3 regions of the Paenibacillus sp. GQ49 genome follow, and region 1 is predicted to be linked to each of the others. Evidence: riboswitches for the same ligand, from Rfam matches in the RefSeq annotation. Region 1 holds a riboswitch; each other region holds the start of a gene.
The links. Region 1 has a riboswitch for cyclic di-AMP ahead of AC6CIF_RS29755 (resuscitation-promoting factor). Riboswitches for the same ligand answer to the same signal wherever they lie in the genome.
Positions count from the first base shown of each region.

Region 2: another riboswitch for cyclic di-AMP. It lies ahead of AC6CIF_RS31350 (C40 family peptidase); the one in region 1 lies ahead of AC6CIF_RS29755 (resuscitation-promoting factor).
Region 3: another riboswitch for cyclic di-AMP. It lies ahead of AC6CIF_RS02215 (C40 family peptidase); the one in region 1 lies ahead of AC6CIF_RS29755 (resuscitation-promoting factor).

Region 1 is NZ_JCAXEL010000029.1:12,943-19,403, forward strand. Features, by position in the region: gene AC6CIF_RS29745 (HD domain-containing protein) at 159-1,436, shown strand; gene AC6CIF_RS29750 (TatD family hydrolase) at 1,769-2,539, shown strand; cyclic di-AMP (ydaO/yuaA leader) riboswitch at 2,781-3,034, shown strand; gene AC6CIF_RS29755 (resuscitation-promoting factor) at 3,308-4,492, shown strand; gene rnmV (ribonuclease M5) at 4,648-5,193, shown strand; gene rsmA (16S rRNA (adenine(1518)-N(6)/adenine(1519)-N(6))-dimethyltransferase RsmA) at 5,198-6,100, shown strand; gene yabG (sporulation peptidase YabG) at 6,160-6,461, shown strand, end outside.
Region 2 is NZ_JCAXEL010000034.1:25,165-31,625, forward strand. Features, by position in the region: gene AC6CIF_RS31330 (transglycosylase domain-containing protein) at 1-783, shown strand, start outside; gene AC6CIF_RS31335 (YwhD family protein) at 984-1,487, opposite strand; gene AC6CIF_RS31340 (M1 family metallopeptidase) at 1,589-3,580, shown strand; gene AC6CIF_RS31345 (hypothetical protein) at 3,591-4,442, shown strand; cyclic di-AMP (ydaO/yuaA leader) riboswitch at 4,688-4,825, shown strand; gene AC6CIF_RS31350 (C40 family peptidase) at 4,829-5,299, shown strand; gene AC6CIF_RS31355 (GNAT family N-acetyltransferase) at 5,653-6,147, shown strand; gene AC6CIF_RS31360 (c-type cytochrome) at 6,298-6,461, shown strand, end outside.
Region 3 is NZ_JCAXEL010000001.1:479,603-486,063, forward strand. Features, by position in the region: gene xynC (glucuronoarabinoxylan endo-1,4-beta-xylanase XynC) at 1-181, shown strand, start outside; tRNA gene AC6CIF_RS02205 (tRNA-Leu) at 328-412, opposite strand; gene pelA (pectate lyase) at 551-1,504, opposite strand; cyclic di-AMP (ydaO/yuaA leader) riboswitch at 1,933-2,064, shown strand; gene AC6CIF_RS02215 (C40 family peptidase) at 2,070-2,534, shown strand; gene AC6CIF_RS02220 (carboxymuconolactone decarboxylase family protein) at 2,608-2,937, opposite strand; gene AC6CIF_RS02225 (hypothetical protein) at 3,079-3,297, opposite strand; gene AC6CIF_RS02230 (hypothetical protein) at 3,417-3,746, opposite strand; gene AC6CIF_RS02235 (xanthine phosphoribosyltransferase) at 3,844-4,425, opposite strand; gene AC6CIF_RS02240 (YkvI family membrane protein) at 4,630-5,685, shown strand; gene AC6CIF_RS02245 (glycosyltransferase family 4 protein) at 5,820-6,461, opposite strand, start outside.

The sequences.
Region 1 (6,461 bases):
GAAGCCATTTTTCGCATTTAAACCTCAATGTCAGCTTTGTCAATTTGGAAAACGACAAAACTACTTCATTCGACAAAATTCGTCATATGGTGTCGAATCTCAGGTGAATCGCAGAGCTCAAAGCGTTAATATAAAAGAAATTAAAGGAGTGAGTCGACATGGAACAACGTTTAACGGAAGAGAAAGTATTCAAAGATCCGGTACATAATTATATCCACGTGCAAGATCCAGTTATATGGCAGTTAATTAACACCCCGGAATTTCAGCGTTTACGCCGGATTCGTCAGCTGGGTACTTCTTACCTTACCTTTCACGGAGCAGAGCATAGTCGGTTCTCACATTCACTAGGTGTTTATGAGATCACCCGCAAGATCATCTCTCAATTTGAAAGAAGTCATTATTCGGATTGGCCGAAGGAAGAAAAGATTGTAGCTCTGTGTGCAGCTTTACTTCATGATCTCGGGCATGGGCCATTCTCTCACTCCATTGAGGAAGCTTTTGACATGAATCACGAAGATTGGACTTGTCGCATTATTAAAGGTGATACCGAAGTAGGGGCGATCTTAAGACGGTATGCTCCTGATTTTCCTGAGAAAGTCGCGTCTGTCATTCAAAAAACGTATGAAAAGCCGATTGTGGTGAACTTGGTGACCAGTCCGCTTGATGCAGATCGAATGGATTATTTGCTCAGGGATGCCTATTTTACAGGTGTAAATTACGGCACGATTGACCTTGATCGTATCCTTCGGATGCTGCGTCCTTATCATGGGCGAATTGTAGTCAAGGAGTCAGGCATGCATGCTGTGGAGGATTACCTAATGTCTCGGTATCAGATGTATTGGCAGATTTACTTCCATCCGGTAACTCGTAGTTCTGAAATTATATTGCGGCAAATATTCAAGCGAGCGAAAACACTCCTACAGCATGGTTTTCAATTTCGCTTCATGATTGATCCACTCCCTCAACTATTTGAAGGAGAATTATCCGTAGATGAATATTTGCAGTTGGATGAAGCATTAATTCAGACGGCATTTACGCAGTGGCGCAAGGAGGACGATACTGTTCTGAGTGAGTTATGCGAACGTTTTATGGATCGCAAGTTATATAAGTATGTAGAGCTTGAACAGGTCGACTTGACAATGATGGAAGAGATTCGGGAAGCTTTTGTACAGGCAGGTCTCGATCCCGAATATGATCTTGAAATTGATTTTCCTTCGGATAATCCGTATGATGTGTTTCGTCCGGATGAATCCACAGATAAGCAGATTCTTCTTCTGGATCGACAGGACAATTTACGTGAGTTGTCAGAAGTATCTGACATTGTCCGTTCCATCAGTGGGCTTCACCGAGGGAAACATCATTTGTATTACCCGCAAAACAAGGTGGATGCGATTATTCACGAATTACCGTCACATATACGCCCCTATTTCTTGTAATCGTGTGGGTATAATCCAATGAAGAATTTCGATATCAAAACACTTTCTAAAAGAGCTATTTTTCATGATACAGTAATCTGCTTTAATGGGGAGTATATGTAGATCGACATAATTTTGTAAATGCAAGCAGGCAGAATGAGCACAATCAACAATATATAGATCAGAATATCCGTATATCTTCTATATATTGTAGTTGTGAAGAAACAAACGTAATGATGTAATACACAGATTACCCAAAATGTTTTATGTATGAGTCATTGAATTATTGAATTTTACAAATTGAATTTTCAGAAGAAGATAGTCGTTATTTCGACATGAAGGGAGATACAGACATGATGCTGTTCGACACACATACACATCTGGATGCACCACAATTCGACGAGGACCGCGAGGACATGATTCAGCGTGCTGTGGATGCAGGAGTTGGTCGCATGATCAACATTGGCTTTAACCGGGAGACGATTCCAACCACAATGAAACTCGCCGAAACATATGACTTTATATATGCAGCTGTAGGGTGGCATCCCGTAGATGCGATCACAATGCAGGAGGGCGATTTGGAGTGGATTGCATCTTTATGCAAGCATGAAAAAGTGGTTGCGATCGGTGAGATTGGGTTGGATTATCACTGGGATACTTCACCGAAAGAAATACAGCATCGCGTATTACGACAACAAATTGCTTTGGCGCGTGAAGTGAACATGCCAATTGTCATCCATAATCGGGATGCACATGAGGATATCATAAGAATTTTGCGTGAAGAGAAGGCGGGGGAAGTTGGTGGTGTGATGCACTCGTTCTCGGGCAGCTGGGAAACAGCAAAAAGTTGTCTCGATATGGGCTTCCATCTCTCCTTCGGAGGACCGATCACATTCAAAAATGCAAAGCAGCCCAAAGAGGTGCTGGAGAAGGTTCCTATGGACCGGTTTTTCATTGAAACAGATGCTCCATATTTGACACCTCACCCTTATCGTGGGAAGCGAAATGAGACAGCGCATGTACGTCTGGTTGCAGAGGCAGCTGCGGAAATTAAAGGCATTTCGGTGGAGGAAATTGCTGCAATAACAACCAAAAATGCCATGGAACGATTTGGGATTCGTTAAAAAAACGAGCAAATGAGGTGAAAAAGGCAGGTAAGCGGAGGTAATTTGCCCTTTGATCCAAATAAATCAAGAATATTACAATATTTTAACCAAATATTCAGAAAAACGTACTTGATCAACGCTTTACAACATGCATCAAAACAGGATATCATCTTTTCAGTGAATTGTTGTGCGGAAAATTGGACAGATGTTCGGGGGATGAACAAAGGGACACTTTCCGATGAAACAACATTACTTTCATGAATCAGTCTCGCTGAGTCTCCGTTATCGGAGAGCGGGGGAACCAATAGGGCTTAAACATCGGTGTATTTGGCCGATGCGCAACGTTCGCTGACCCAAAAGCAGCGAAGAGAACTGCGAAGCCGTATTTGATTTCTTCTTTGGGTCTCGGGGTGAATTCAAGGGCGTCCGCCATGAGCGGGTGACCCAAGATAGGGCGGCTCTCTTTCGCCCGAACCCGACAGCTAACCTCGCAAGCGGAAAAAGAGAGGCAACCTCGTGCATGAATTTCCGATATTCAAAATCATTCGGAAGCCACGAAAGAGTTCCTCTTACACTCTTTCTTTGGCTTTTTTGTTTTTGAATAAAAGAAATATTGTCATCATACGGTAGGTATTCAGGAGGATGACATCATGTTGCGAAGATTGATTCATGGTGCAGAACCGGATTATGTTGGTCCAATCTGTGTTCTGTAGAAAATTTGGTATAGTCACGTCAAAGACATCATGCATTACTTTAGACGACGAGGCTATGAAGGAGGACGGAGAAGTGGGCACATTCCAACCAGAAGAGACCCATGAGTCACGATCATCCAGTAAGTCTTTCGCGTTGCGGTGGAAGCATGAGAACATGCGTCAAATGGCATTGATCGCGATTTTCTCAATTGCGCTTACAATCATGATCTTGTTAGTCGTTTACGGTCAGGCCGGGAAACAAATTTCACTGGTTATTGACGGCAAAGCTCAGGTGGTAGAGACTCGTACAGGAATGCTTCAGGAAATGCTGGAGGAGCAGTCGATCACAGTCAGCCCTCACGATAAGGTATCCATGTCCATGAACGGGGCGATTACAGATGGAGACCGAATCGTTATTGAGCGGGCCGTTCCAGTTAACATTACGGCAGACGGAGACACCAAGACTCTGTATACAACCGATTCATCGGTAGAAGATGCAATTCAAAAATCAGGTATTCAAGTTGAAAGTAATGATAAAGTGTATCCGGCGCTTGGAACTGCGATCAAAGCGGATATGAAGATCCGTGTAGTGCGCGTAACAAAGCGTACAGTGAATGTAGAGCAACCGATTGCTTACAAAGTCATTAAAACGGCTGACCCTAGCTTGTACAAAGGGGATAACCGTGTCGTTGTAAACGGCAAAGAAGGCAAACTTGTGCAGCATATCGAAAAGGTATTTCAGGATGGAGAACTGGTCTCCAAAAAAATGGTCGGCAAATCTGTCGCGAATAATCGTGTAGATAAAGTGATCGCTGTCGGCACCAAAGCAAAACCGGTCGTGAAGGAACCTGAGATTCAGACCGTATCGGCTCAAACGTCAACAACCAAAAAGGCTACAACAACGAACTCGAAGAAAACATCTGCCTCGGGCAGCAAAGTAATTACCGTATCCGGGACTTCTTTTAAATACTCCAAAGTACTTAAAAATGTATCCATGACTGCCTACTCTTCCGAAGAGCCTGGCATTGGTACTAAAACGGCTTCTGGTACTCGTGTAACAGAAGGACGCACCATTGCGGTTGATCCCAAAGTCATTCCAATTGGCTGGTGGGTATATATCGAAGGTCTGGGATTCCGTCGTGCGGAAGATACAGGCGGTGCTATTAAAGGCAACAAAATTGATGTATATTATGACAGTGTGAAGCATGCCCTGAATTTTGGACGTAAGAAAGGCAAGACGGTCTACGTGATCGGTCCAGTGAAGCCGGAAGCGAACTAAAATCGTTTTACTTTGAAATGGGAATGCTATAAAATAGTTGCATGAATGATTCATGCGGAATATGCGGCGGAGGAGTCTGAATTCAGTCTCCCCCGCCGTTTGGCAGAGAAGAGGATATTCCTCTTCTTTTTGCGTTAGAAAGGAAGAAATGGAACATGATAAAAGAAGTCATTGTGGTGGAAGGCCGTGACGATACGGTAGCTATCCGTCGGGCCGTTGAAGCCGATACCATAGAAACAGGTGGATCAGCCATCAACCAACGCATTCTGAAGCGGATTGCGCTTGCTCAGGAGAGACGGGGAGTCATTGTACTGACCGATCCGGATCATGCTGGCGAACGCATTCGTAAAATTATTGCGAACAAGGTGCCAGGCTGCAAACATGCCTTCATTCCGGAAGCCGATGCAACGCGCAAAGGGGACATTGGGGTGGAGAATGCCTCACCAGAGGCGATCCGTCATGCTCTGGCGCGTGTACATACTTCATACGAAGGTGCTCCGAGCCTGATTGATTGGGAGGACCTGATCGCGGCAGGACTTATTGTGCATCCGCAGGCTGCTGCACGTCGCATGGAGATGGGCAATCTGCTGGGCATCGGTTATTGTAACGGGAAGCAGTTCCACAAACGTCTCAGTGTATTTCAGATTACAAGGGAAGAGTTCTCTACAGCATTAGCGCAAATTGAACGTGAAGGATTGTGAGCATATGAAGAACATGGAAGAGACGATTGAAATTGCAACGCCAAAGCGTACGAAAGAGATTATTCAAAGACACGGATTCTCATTCAAGAAAAGTCTGGGTCAGAACTTTCTGATCGATCAAAATATACTGAACAAAATCGTTAATGCGGCCGATCTGGACGAGTCCAAGGGCGCACTGGAGATCGGGCCTGGTATTGGAGCCCTCACGGAGCGACTGGCTCGGGTAGCCGGTCCCGTCACAGCCGTAGAGATTGACCAGCGCTTGATCCCAATCCTGGGAGAAGTGATGCAGCCTTATTCAAATGTACGTGTTCATCATGGCGATGTGTTAAAGCTTGATCTGGCTGAGTTGTTTAATACGGATTTTGCATCCGTGGACAAAGTCAGTGTTGTGGCTAACCTGCCTTATTATGTAACGACTCCAATCATGATGAAACTTCTGGAAGAGAAACTGCCGGTAGACAGCATTGTTGTCATGATCCAAAAAGAAGTGGCTGAACGCATGGCTGCTGCACCGGGATCAAAAGACTACGGTAGTCTGAGCATCGCAGTTCAGTACTACAGTATGCCGGAACTTGTGTGTATTGTGCCTCCTACGGTCTTCATTCCGCAACCTAATGTGGAATCAGCTGTCATTAAGCTGAAGGTGCGTGAGCAGCCACCAGTGGAGATTCCGGATGAAGCACACTACTTCGAAGTGGTACAGGCTTCTTTTGCCCAGCGGAGAAAAACAATCTCAAACAACTTGAAGGCACGTTTCTTCACAAAGGAGAACCGGGAACAGGCAGACATTCTGCTGGAGCAGGCAGGTATTCAACCGTCCCGGCGTGGAGAGACATTGAGTCTGCAAGAGTATGCCACACTCAGCACCGTAATGTGGGAAGCAGGGGTACGTGCAGCGCTGTAAAATTTGAATGAACCAAACCGGGTCTTTGCCCATACGATGGGGTAGAGGTGATTACGTTGATGAATATCGGAGACTTGGTCGTTCGGAAGTCATACGGCGGCGATGTGACTTTTCGGGTGGAAGGCCTCCAGTTGGATGCTGCGGTCATTAAAGGGACTGAGTTCCGGCTGATTGCCGATTCCCCGGTGGACGATTTGATACAGGTTCCCTACGAACCACAAAGCGCCAAGACCAGACAGGCGCATATTAAAGCACATCAGACCCTGTCCCGTCTGCAGCAGAATCGTATGGAACAGGCTGAGCGGAATCGGGAAGGTCTGGTACAGGATTGGTCTGCCCAGCAGGAACCGGCTTATTTTGA
Region 2 (6,461 bases), on a different contig from region 1:
ACCATTATGCAGATCGGTCCTGAGCAGGTTGTGAGTATGGCAAAAAACCTCGGCATTACAAGCAACCTGAGCGCCGTACCTTCTCTTGCACTGGGAACGTCACCTGTCAGCCCACTGGAGATGGCGTCGGCCTTTTCCGTCATTGCTGCCGGTGGACAACGGACGCCACCTGTCGCCATTCTGCAAGTAACAGATGCCGCAGGACGTGTACTCTATGAATCCCCTCAAACCAAGGCTGAGACCGTCGTGGAACCTGCAGCAGCTTATGTCCTGACTCGTTTAATGGAAAGTGTCTTCGAAAATGGGGGAACGGGTAACCGGGTGTCTAAGGCGATCAAACGTCCGGTTGCCGGAAAGACGGGAACGACCAATACGGATGCCTGGCTCGTCGGATTCACACCCGAGCTCTCCACCGCTGTATGGGTTGGGTACGACCAAGGCAAAGCCATCTCAACTTCGGATGGTCGCCGGGCGGCGCCAATCTTTGCCCAATTCACAGAGCAGGCTCTTGCGAGCGTACCACCCAAAATTTTCACCGTGCCTGATCATGTTGTAAGTGTCTATATTGACCCGGAATCCGGCAAGCTGGCAGGCAACGGTTGTGAAGAGAAACGATTGGAAGTTTTTATTGATGGTACTGAACCGACAGAGGTATGTCACGGTACGACGGATGATTCAGATTCTGGAGAAGATGAGAAGACACGTCAGGTACAGAATCAACAAGGCATACAGGAAGAGAAACATTCTTGGTGGGGAGATTTCAAACGTTGGTGGGTAGAATGACGTAAATGGGCGATGACTTAGTTACGCCACCTATAATTCCTGGTTATATTAAACAATTGGAAATTCACTTCGAATGAAAACTCATAATTATTCAGATCAATGAATACGATTAATGCACAAGCAAAAGACCCCCAGCCGAACTTTCCGGTCAAGGGGCCTTTTGCTTCTTTTTGCTTTTATACTTTGTTGAATGATCTGCCTTAGGCGAGTGCTTCCTTCAATACATCTGGAGAAGCATTCCACCAGTCTTCGTTGTGTGAGATCAGCAGTGTCTTAAGTGCAGCTCGGGCTTCAGGTCCAAGCTCATCCAGCATGAAGCGACGCTTCAAGGCATAATCCATGCGATTCACATGTTCCGCCAACAGTTTCCATCCACGTCTTGCTTCCGTATCAATCCACATCTCACATGCCGTTGCTCCACCATACAGTTGGCCTTCCTCCGTGCGATCGACAGCTACCCACACTAGCCATACCTGGCGTCCGTTGGGCACATCTTCACGATTAGTAGAGAACTTGATATTGCGTTCCACTTTGCTCTTCGCATGCATCGCACCGATATCGATTTTGGCTTCGCCATTATCAATAATGACCGGGGAAAGGTTATTCAGATCAATGGAGCCTGCACCGAAGCCTTTATGCTTGCTTTTTGCACTAACGATATTCAAGGCAATCTGTTTTTTGCCGTTTTGCTCGTTTTGGTCCATGTTTATAGCCTCCAAGGGTTGATACAAATATTTTAACTAATAATTGCCCCATTGCAAACATATACATGCTGTAGATGCTTGTCAACGGGAGGTATTTAACGATGATTCCACGACGCGCCAAGAGCTGGCTCACTGCATCCCTGGCCCTGTGTGTACTTGCCGGAGGGATATGGATCACTCTGGGTTATAATCGCTCAACTCATTCCGAATTGCCAGTACTCGCCCCCGAATCGGGCAAGCCCAAGGCAATAGCTCCAACTCCAGCACCTCCAGAAAGTGTACAGACCCCTACAGCCGAAGTGTACAGCAACCGTGTTGTGGAATATCACATGGATGTGAAGCTGGTCGAAGGAAACGTATTGGAAGGGACTCAGACGATTACCTGGACACATCCAGGCAAAAAAACCGTCAGCGAGCTTTACTTTCATATGTATCCCAACGCCTTCTCTTCTGCTGACACCACCTTTATGAGGGAATCCGGCGGAAAGCTTCGGGGTGATGTCATGCCTACCAATGGTTACGGCTCCATGAACATTACCGAAATGAAAACGGAGGACGGGCTCTCTCTCCTGCACCGGATGCAGTATGTGCAACCAGATGACGGAAATATCAAGGACACCACCCTCATTAAAGTACGCCTGCCCAAACCCGTCAAAGGTGGGGAAAGCATCACGCTCCACACCCGATTTGAAGTGAATCTGCCAAAGATTTTTGCCCGGATGGGAACTGCTGATCATTTTGTCATGGCAGGTCAATGGTTTCCCAAATTAAGTGCCTATGAACCTGTAGGCAGGCGTGGACGAACAACGGAAGGCTGGAATCTGCACCAGTACCATGGCAATTCAGAGTTCTACGCCGACTTCGGTATATATAGTGTGCGTATTCGAGTGCCTGAAACATACAAAGTGGCTGCTACCGGATTTCCAACGCAGCAAGCCGTGGTGAAAAACGGAGAAAAGGTCTATCAATTCTATGCCGATGATGTGCATGACTTCGCCTGGGCAGCCTCACCCGATTTTGTGTACGCCGAGGAACCATTCTCTGCACCCAATGTGCCTGGTGTACGAATCAAGTTATATCTGGACCCAGCTCATCAGGATCTGAAAGAACGTTATTTCCATGCTGCGAAGGCCGCTCTAGCCAATTATAGCAAATGGTTTGGCCCGTATCCTTACGCTACCTTATCCATCGTAGTTCCACCCAAAGCGGGGAACGGTGCTGGAGGTATGGAATACCCTACGCTAGTTACGGCCTTTGGAGCCGATGACACTACGCCAGGTTATGACCTGGAACGTACCGTAATCCACGAGATCGGACACCAGTACTTCTACGGCATGGTTGCCAGCAACGAATTCGAGGAGGCCTGGCTGGATGAGGGGTTCACCTCTTATGCAGAAGACAAACTGATGGAGCAGGAATACGGATTGATTCCGAATCTGCCGGTACAATCGGGACTAATTACGTCTCCTTCATCCTTAACACAAGAATCCTGGAAGTTTGATTCACAGAATGAGTATGCAGCCAATGTCTATACACGTGGCAAGCTTGTATTGCTTGGTATTGAACATCAAGTCGGTACCAAAAAGATGGAACGCATTCTCTCTACCTATGTGAAGAAGTACCGCTTCAAACATCCCACTTCGGCTGATTTCCAGAACGTTGTGGAACAAGTGACTCGCACTTCCTGGTCTGATTATTTTGATCAATACGTCTATGGTAACGGGATGGCTGACTTTGCTGTAGAGAAGATTCGTGTTACGCCCGTACAGAAAGACGGTCAAACATTGTACGAGTCATCCGTGACGATAGCGAAAAAAGGCAGTGACTACAGCGCCGTTCCTGTTCGCATTGCTTTTGAAGACGGGCATATCCTCACCAAGCAATGGAATGGCAAAGAAGATCGCATCACCTATAAATTAACTCACACATCCCCCGTATCCTGGGCCATGACCGATCCCCTGTACACGATCGTGCTGGAGAACCGCCATATGAACAATTTCCTGAAATCCGGACTGGATGAGCGGGCGAAATCCCGCTGGAGCATGAGTGTAACCAAACTAATAGAAGCCATATTCGGAGGTCTGTCATGGTGAGGTGGAAACGGTGAAAGCGAAAATACGTGAAGGCTGGTTTCTCGTCCGTCAGCATATGTTCATTGCCGCACTCTTATTTCTCTATCAACTCATTTGGGGATATTTCTTCTATCGAATGGTACAATCGGCGGTCATCCCCCTACTCCTGCGTTATCCGGATTCTGATGCCGGGGAACTGAGTACACTTTTGTTCAAAATGGAAAGTCAACTCAACCTGTCTACCCATCCGGAGGTTCATCGTTATCTATGGATTCTGGGGGGCATGCTGCTGGTTCGCATGTTGATCAGCCCCCTCATTCAGGCAGGACTGCTCTACTCACTTCAGCACTTTAACTCTACAGAAGAGCGCATCCCCTTCGTCCGCGGAATCAAAAATCTGTGGAAACCGATGCTGCTGCTCCACACCATACGTACTTTATTGATACTTCTGCCCGCCTACTGGCTCATACCGAAGCTCTACTCGATTCTCATGGACGGATTTCATTCCCTTCAATTACTTTTGCCTGGTATCCCTTATGTTGCTGCCTGGATTGTATATGGTTGGATCATCCACCACGCCATACTCTACATGCAGTTCGGTGTTTCGGCACCAGAAGGAGAAGGCGGGGCTCACGGTACCCTCAAAGCACTCTGGATTGCACTGCGTCATCTCATCGCTGTAATCGGCATTGCACTCCTGCTGGGGGGAGTACACCTGCTCGTCTTTGGGGCATTCACTTCAGCCTCATGGTTATTAACGGGACTTACCGGACTTATACTACAACAGACGTATCCACTTGCCAGATGTCTATTGAGTCTGTGGAAAATATGCAGCCATTTCCGATTATGGCAGTCCAAAATATCCAAAGGTGAGAGCAGATAGTTTAAAAATTGTTACCATCACATGTTAAACTCATGCCCTAATATGTACTTAATAAATAGGCAAACCTCAACCTTTCCCCGTCAAAGGTCGAGGTTTTTTTGCTAAATTTGTTGTTAAACGTTGCCAAAGCCGTACTCCTCTGTTACAATAATCGCAGTGAGTTTTTAGTAACAACTTTGTAATCTTTACATTCATATTTGTAACTACTTAAAATTAAATCGTCATTTCTTGATTTCGCAGGTGCATAACTAGCATAGCCAAATTCCTGGCACCTGGGAAGCGGGGGAACCAGTTATGGGTGAATTGATCTTGCTACAGAGGGATCATAGGGGACCTTCAACCGAATCCTTAAGCTAACCTCGCAGGCATTGGAAGGGGAATATCTCTTGTTCAAGAAGAAATTAACCGCAGCTGTACTTAGCATCACATTCGCTTTATCACTTGGTGCAGGTAGCGCATTCGCAGATTCAAAGATGGACACAGTAATTGATTCAGCAATGGGAACTACATACAAAAGTGGAGGAACAACGCTTAACGGCTTTGACTGCTCCGGATTTACACGGTATGTATTCGACAAGTTGGGTATTGATTTGGCACGCCAATCCAGTTCCCAATTCGACATGGGCGATTCCGTATCCCGCATGGAAATGAGAGCTGGCGATCTGGTGTTCTTTAATACAACAGGTAAAGGCGTATCTCATGTAGGAATCTTTGTAGGAGATGGAAAGTTTGCACACTCCTCTTCTTCCAAAGGCGTTACGATCAGTGCATTGAGTGAAAACTATTGGGCCAATCGTTATGTTGGCGCAAAACGGATTATGAGCACGGACGCATATGAATCACTGGCCCTTGACTAGGGACAAGCTGAGCAACATGATGCTGTAACCATTAACCATACTGGAACGAAGCAAGAAGCATAACAGAACCGCCCGGTACATTCTCCGCAGGAATGTATCCGGCGGTTTTTTTGTGCTTCAATCCTTATTCATGTTGCAAGTTACTCGGGGCATATCCTGCGACATCAACAGGTTCATTTTGCGTTCGTTCGTCCGTGCCCTTATGATGTTTTTACCCATCCCGTTATAATATAAACGGAATTACCGGAACTTTTGTTTCATTTTTTTTCTTGGGAAGGAAGACTTGCTAAATGAACATCTCTTTTGTAGAGTGGACAAAGAGTTCTGTTTCAAGGAAAGGAGCATGCAGGTGTATGAAGGAAACCCCTGTGACGTTTCACGTTGTACCCATGCGAGAAGAACATGCGGAGCTTATCTGCAGTTGGCAGTATGACCCGCCTTACAATATCTACAGCTGGCTCCCCTGGGAGCAGATGAAAGCTCTGGAAGTCGAATTCGGAGATGCACAGCTGCGGCAGGAGCAATATGCGATCGTCCTGGATCAGAACGATCGTATATGTGGGTTTGCTCAATACTTCCCACTTCAAGGGGTAACCCGGATTGGCCTTGGCATGCATCCAGAGCTGTGTGGTCAGGGTCAAGGGACAGCTTTTGTCACTGCCATTGTACAGGAAGCCATTCGCCGAAATCCCACGAATGAGATTGATCTGGAAGTACTCACTTGGAATGCTCGTGCCATTCAAGTCTATCTGAAGAGTGGATTTGTCACCCAGGATACATACGAACGACAGACCCCAAGCGGCTTGAAGCCCTTTCACTGTATGGTTTATGAAGGGCCTCGCGGTTAGAAACCATTGCAAAACAACCAAATTCGCCCCTTGTTATGTGATTAGTTCAAAAAATTCCCACAAAATGCTATGATGTCAGTACAGGTTCCGTTATAATGATATGGATAGTTTCAGGTTAGATGATCTTTCATTCTGGAGGGGACATAAGGGATGCACAAATGGATCATGAGCGGAGTATTTTTTGCAGCATGCGCTTTAGCTATTGTTTTAATGTTTACGCTTCCAGGGAAAGAAGAAGTGGCTGAAGAAGCCAAACCAACCATGCCGGAAGTAACATTGGATGCTGGACAAGCTGAAGCACTGGTCAAAGCCAA
Region 3 (6,461 bases), on a different contig from region 1:
TTTTGTTAACGGAACCAAAGTCATTAGCAACGAGCCTTTTCCGGCTACGGGAAGCTGGTCCACTTGGGTTGAAAAAACAATACAGGTCCCCATGAACACGGGGACCAATACATTGAAAGTGGTTACCACCGGATCGGAAGGACCGAATATTGACAGCGTTAATGTTACCGCAGCACAATAAACGTTCCGTATGGCTGATGGAAGACCCTTTGCTGTACGTGCAGCTAAGCACTAACCTCATCGATACTCGAGTCTAAAGTTAGTGTTATATCAAAAAATGCAAAAAAAAGACTCCTTGAGCGTTAGCTTATGGAGTCTTTTTTTAGATGCGGTCGAGAGGACTCGAACCTCCACGGGGGGTTAGCCCACACGGACCTGAACCGTGCGCGTCTGCCAATTCCGCCACGACCGCATATTGTATCTCCGAGATCAATATCGGCGACAAGAAATAATATATCATGCGGAATCTATCATGTCAACACTGAAAATAATAACAATAAAGCCCGAAACAGACGTCCATGTCGATTCGGGCTTTACCTTTAACTACAAATTACAGCTTGGAAGGCCAGTTGCCATACCATGCATAACCGCCTCTTCTTTCTTTATCAATATCACTTAATTTGTATTTAACTACCCCATCACGACCAATAAAGATTGGTTTATCCGTTCCGATCTCATAGAAGCGTGCCCAAATTGGTGCAGCTTTGGAATCAGCGATAATTTTACTGTCTCCATTAGCTCTTTCATACTTGTAACCCGTAATTTTCACTTTGTTAAACCAAGCCTCCGCTCCTTTAATGGATGCGGTAATTTTAGCGTTAGCAGGTCTGGTTTTCAGAAATTTAACAATCGTTACACTCTCTCCAGCTGTCAGCGATGGCACTTCGTAGATTCTTGCGCTCGCTGGTTTAAGAGAGCTGGAATCATGTTGTTGTCCCCATGCTGTCAGCTTACCACCTGAAACGACCTGTGTATTCAGAATCGCCTCCACACCTTTGGCAACTGAATTTTTACTGCGGTTAGCAAGTGTGCTGTCGATAAACGAGAAATCACCTTTGCGTGCTGCTACTTCATCCAGCATGATCATTACATTAATCATGGCATCATCATTGTAGGTAATGTGCTTGTGATATCCGGAGCTTTGGTAGACTTGTGGCCATCCGCCGTTTGAATACTGCATGTTGATCAAAAAGTTAATGCCTTTGATTGCAGCTGTGGAGTAACGCGGATCATTCGTCTTTTTAAATTCCTTCGCCAATCTTCTAATTTCTGAGTATGTAGCCTTGTTGTCAATCGTTGACTTCGCCCATTCTCCACTGGTTTGTTTATAATCTTTTCTCCAACCTCCATCTGGCAGCTGGTTCTTCAAAACATCGGAAATACTTGCTGTTGTACCTGATGCATCGGCAGCAGATACGGTTGCTACAGGGAGAACTGCCATTCCAACGGCTGAGAATACCATGGTAAATGCTAGAACAAAAGTAACTATTTTTTTTGCTTTCAAAGATAACACTCTCCTATGTTTGTTTTAATAAATCTTCTACTTCTACTTTACCTATGATACGTGTCCCTAAACCTCCTTTTTTTGTATTTATCGCATAATAAAATCAATTTTAATCCAATATGTGGATTGGATAATCAGATAATATGCAAAAAATCGATTTTTGTCAATATATGCAACTTAATGAATATAATATCTTAAATTCTACATAACGGAATAGTTCTTTTAACTCATGACAAACCTATTCATTTATCCAAAATCACCTTCAACGAATCAATAATGACGTTTTTGTCATGAATGATACCCAAACTTGATGCCCTCTTTCATATAAAAACCGTAATTCCGATAACATTGGGGTACTACGAAGGGTTTTAAATGGGTTTGACAATTACGCATTTATGCAATATAGTTTCAAATAGTTACAAAAACTTAATTATTCATTGCCGAGTTTCATGTTTGAAAACGGGGGAACCATTTTGGGTGAATTATTCTTATACATAGGAAATATAGGGAACCTTCTACCGAACCCTTAGCTAACTCCGTAGGCATCGAAGGGAGAACATTGATTTTGAAAAAACTGATTATCTCCATTTTTGGAGCAGCTGTATTATTTACATCCGGGGCAACAAGCACAGAGGCAAGCAGTATCAACTCCGTAGTGAACAACATGACAGGTATTCCTTACAAATGGGGTGGCACAACTGTAGCCGGCTTCGACTGTTCTGGTTTTATGAGATATCTTTTCAACAAATACAGCATTGAACTGCCACGTACTTCTCAGCAGCAAGCCAAAGCAGGTACTCCGGTATCCAAGAGCAATGTTCGGACAGGTGATCTGGTGTTCTTTAATACAACAGGCAAAGGCATTTCACATACAGGTGTATATATCGGCGGCGGACAATTCGCTCATGCCTCCAGCAGTAAAGGTGTAAGCATCACGAAGTTATCGAATCCATACTTCAATGACCGCTATGTAACAGCACGTCGGGTAACTGGACAGTTTATGTATAATAAAATGTTGGGTAAAATGTAATTCACATGCAAAAAGGCATCGGTTATTAACCGGATGCCTTTTTTGTGCTTATAAATGTATGTTGCATTGCTTACTAATGAAGCGCCTTCTGCACTCGCATCGCACCCTGAGACAGGGCATGTCCTCCTCCAACAGCTCCGGCCACGGCTACAGTCTCCATAATCTCCTGATCTGTTGCTCCCTTGGCACGGGCTTCTTCTACATGGTAGAAGGTACATACCTCATTGTTTGCAAACAATCCAATCCCAAGGGCAATTAACTGTTTTGTCTTCGCATCAATCACGCCAGGTTGGAAACATTCTCCGGTAAACTCATGATACGACTTCACCACACCTGGCAGTACATCGCTTAATGCTCCAATCTGATCCTTGTAGGCATGAACTTTATCATTCATCAATGTCATGGCTTGTAGCACACCCTCTCGGCTATAGTTACAGATCTTCCTCACTGTACCTATCTTCTCTCCCGAGTGAGCCAATTATGCCAAGAAATCATGGTAATTCCAAACATTTAACGCTCATGGCTCTGCCATAATTATGAGCTGTTACTCACTAAGTGGACTCTGGCGCGGCTCGCTGAACAGCTGATATCTGTAACTGCGATCCAGCTTAACGACACGTCGATTCTGACGACGGATAAGCACCTGCTCGCCATCCCAGGCAACAACAATCCCGGTTACATCGTTAGATTCCAGCTCGTCCCGTACGACTCTTACTTTCTCACCTGACAGACGCAGAGCGTCCAGTTCTGTATCACTGATCATCTTCATGGCTCCTATATTCCAAATTTATTTACAAAAAGAGACCTAAATGAAATGTCATTTAGGTCTCACGTGACTGTATTGGACTGTCATGTCATTCGAAATTATGTCCCGACTGAAAGTTACCGCTGCGCGTGCTCTTTGCTGTCGTTCTTCTCGAACCAAAAATCAAGCACTTTGGCGGACATCACACGTTCTTCAAGGTACTCCACTTGATGCGGTGTAAATTGTTCTTTCCAAGAGAAGGACAACTCCTCGCACAAGCCTACAATCGTCAGTAATTCTGACCAGGCAACATAGCGTTTGTACCAGAAAAATTGAGGATGTTCAATCATATAGGGATAAAGGTCATCGAATTCCGTATGTTTACAATCCAGGGCACGTTCAAAATGAACTTTCGATTCCGCCAGCTTATCATTAAAAAATTGTTCTGTTGCCGGTTGGTTCCCCATGGTGTTGCCTCCTCTCCCTAACATAACCCCATTATAAATGAAATCGGCGGTCATGCAAAGGCATAGTTCAAAAAATAGGCCCTATTCCTTTAAAATGTCACATTTCGTTATCGTCAAATTGTACCGTACCATCATTCAGGGAACGAATGCGTACCAAGGCTTCCACCGGAATACCCTGTTCACGAATCGTGCGTGCCCCTGCCTGAAAACTTTTCTCGACCACAACGCCGAATCCGACGAGTTCCGCACCGGAACGCTCGATAATTTTGATGACGCCACGAGCGGCATCTCCATTGGCAATGATATCATCAATGAACAAAATACGGTCATTCTCATGAATGAACTCGCGGGATACCATAATGTCAGTTACAATTCCTTTGGTAAAGGACGGTACACGTTCACAGTAAGCATCAGGATCAGCCAGAAGTGTTTTTTTGCGACGGGCGAATACAAGGGGCACCCCAAGTTCATAGGCTGCGGCAAACGCAACCGGAATCCCTGAGGATTCTACCGTGATTACTCGAGTTACTCCACTTTCACGAAAACGGGCAGCAAACTCACGTCCCATCTCCATCGTTAATGCAGGATCAATCTGGTGGTTCAACAGACCATCCAGCTTTAATACTTGATCCGAGATAACCACACCTTCTTGTAATATTCGTTGTTTCAATAATTCCATGATTTGACCTCCCAAGCCTATCCTATGAGGTAAAAGTATCATATATCTATCCATAAGTTCAAGCGAAATTGCCTGCGTGCTGTCCTTGGGATGCATTTCAAGCCTAAGCTCATTATCGATTGTCATGACTTTCGTGGGTCAAGCATACCTTGTACCATGGTACCCGCATGTCCAAACTATACAGGGGCCTGAGAGGGGAAACACATGAAACAGGCATTTCGGGTGCTGCAGATCGCATTTACATACATCGGAACGGTTGTCGGAGCCGGCTTCGCTACAGGGCAGGAAATTTTGCAGTTTTTTACCCAGTATGGCAAATGGGCCACCATCACCATAGGCTTATCAACCATGCTCTTTGTCTGGTTAGGTACCAAAATGATGCTGATCGCTCACGATACCGGGTCCCGTTCTTATGAGGATCTGAACAAACATTTATTCGGCCACAAGGCGGGCAAATGGATTACCTGGGTGACCCTTCTCATTCTCATTGGCGTGAACAGTGTCATGCTTGCCGGAGCAGGTTCCGTTTTTGTCGAACATCTGGGTTTGCATTATCAGACAGGTCTGATCGTCACACTTGTAGGGTCATATCTGCTTCTGGGTCGAGGCATTCAGGCCATCCTACAAATGAATAGCATTGTCGTGCCCATGATGCTCCTGTTGTCTCTGCTCATGATCACCAGTACCATCCATCATCCAGGTGCTTCCCGATTCATCACACTGACGACAGATTCAAACCCTATTCAAGTGTGGCTGTCTCCACTGTTGTATACTTCATTCAATCTGGTGTTGGCTCAAGCTGTTCTTGTGCCTGTAGGTAACCAGATTCGTAGTCGGAATGTGCTGAAGTGGGGTGGAGTATTGGGTGGAATTGGCGTAGGTTTCATGCTGATGGCAGCTCATTTTGCCATGTCAGCCCAGATGCCCGGCATCATTCAATTCGAAATCCCGATGGGCAGCATTGCCTTTCAACTTGGATGGGCAGTGCAATCTGTATATGTATCCCTTATTTTCATGGAAATATTCAGTACCTTTGTAGCCGATATCTATGGAATGACCTTGCAACTGAGACAACATATACGTGTCCATCCCCGTTTCATTACATTAACCATTATGCTGTTGTGTTACTCACTCAGCCAGTTTGGATTCAGTTCCCTGCTATCCATCCTTTACCCCATCTTTGGAAGTATGGCATTAATCTGGGCTGCCAAATTGGTACTGAACCGCTGGGGCGCCTTTCGTAGACGCAACAATATATAAATCTCACGGTCCATGTACTTCATGAATATGAGCATCCATTTGTCTCATAACCACAAGTCACCGCGGGTACCTTCCCTTAAACATGACAAAAAGCCGCTGTTTATCACAGCGGCTCGCACTTTTTGCTCTACGTTTTAGGCTTTGCCAGGAAACTGTAGATACATCTTTTTTAACTCATTGACCGATCTGCCAAGCGAGTAATGTGTTTTGGCTTTTTCACACGCCGAACGGGCAAGTTCATAACGATAAGCCGGGTCCAGCATCACCTTTTCAAGCGCTTCAGCCAATGCAGAAGGATCTTCTGCCGGTACAAGCAACCCATTGCTACCGTTCTCGATCTGTTCAGGTATACCCCCTACATCCGTACCCACAAGGGCAAGACAACTCAGCGCCGCTTCAGCGAAGACGGAACCAAATGCTTCTGCCCGTGAGGGAAGTACAAAAATATCAAAGAATGGCATGAATTCCTCAGGGTGCAGTGTATAACCATAGAAAATGGTCTCATTATAAATCCCCAGTCGCTGCGCCAATTCTTCCAGATCAGGACGAATCGGTCCATCTCCAATAATATGTAACACATAATCATGACCTCGGCCCTTCAGTTCCGCACAAGCTTTGAAAAGAATATCCAACCCTTTTGCTGGAACAAGCCGACATACCGTAACCAGCTGTGGTATCGCATTATCATGAGGAATCGGCTTAAACCGCTTCTCATCAAATCCATTGGGAATCACACCGATGACATCAGGTTCCTTCACGTAGGGAGCCAGATAACG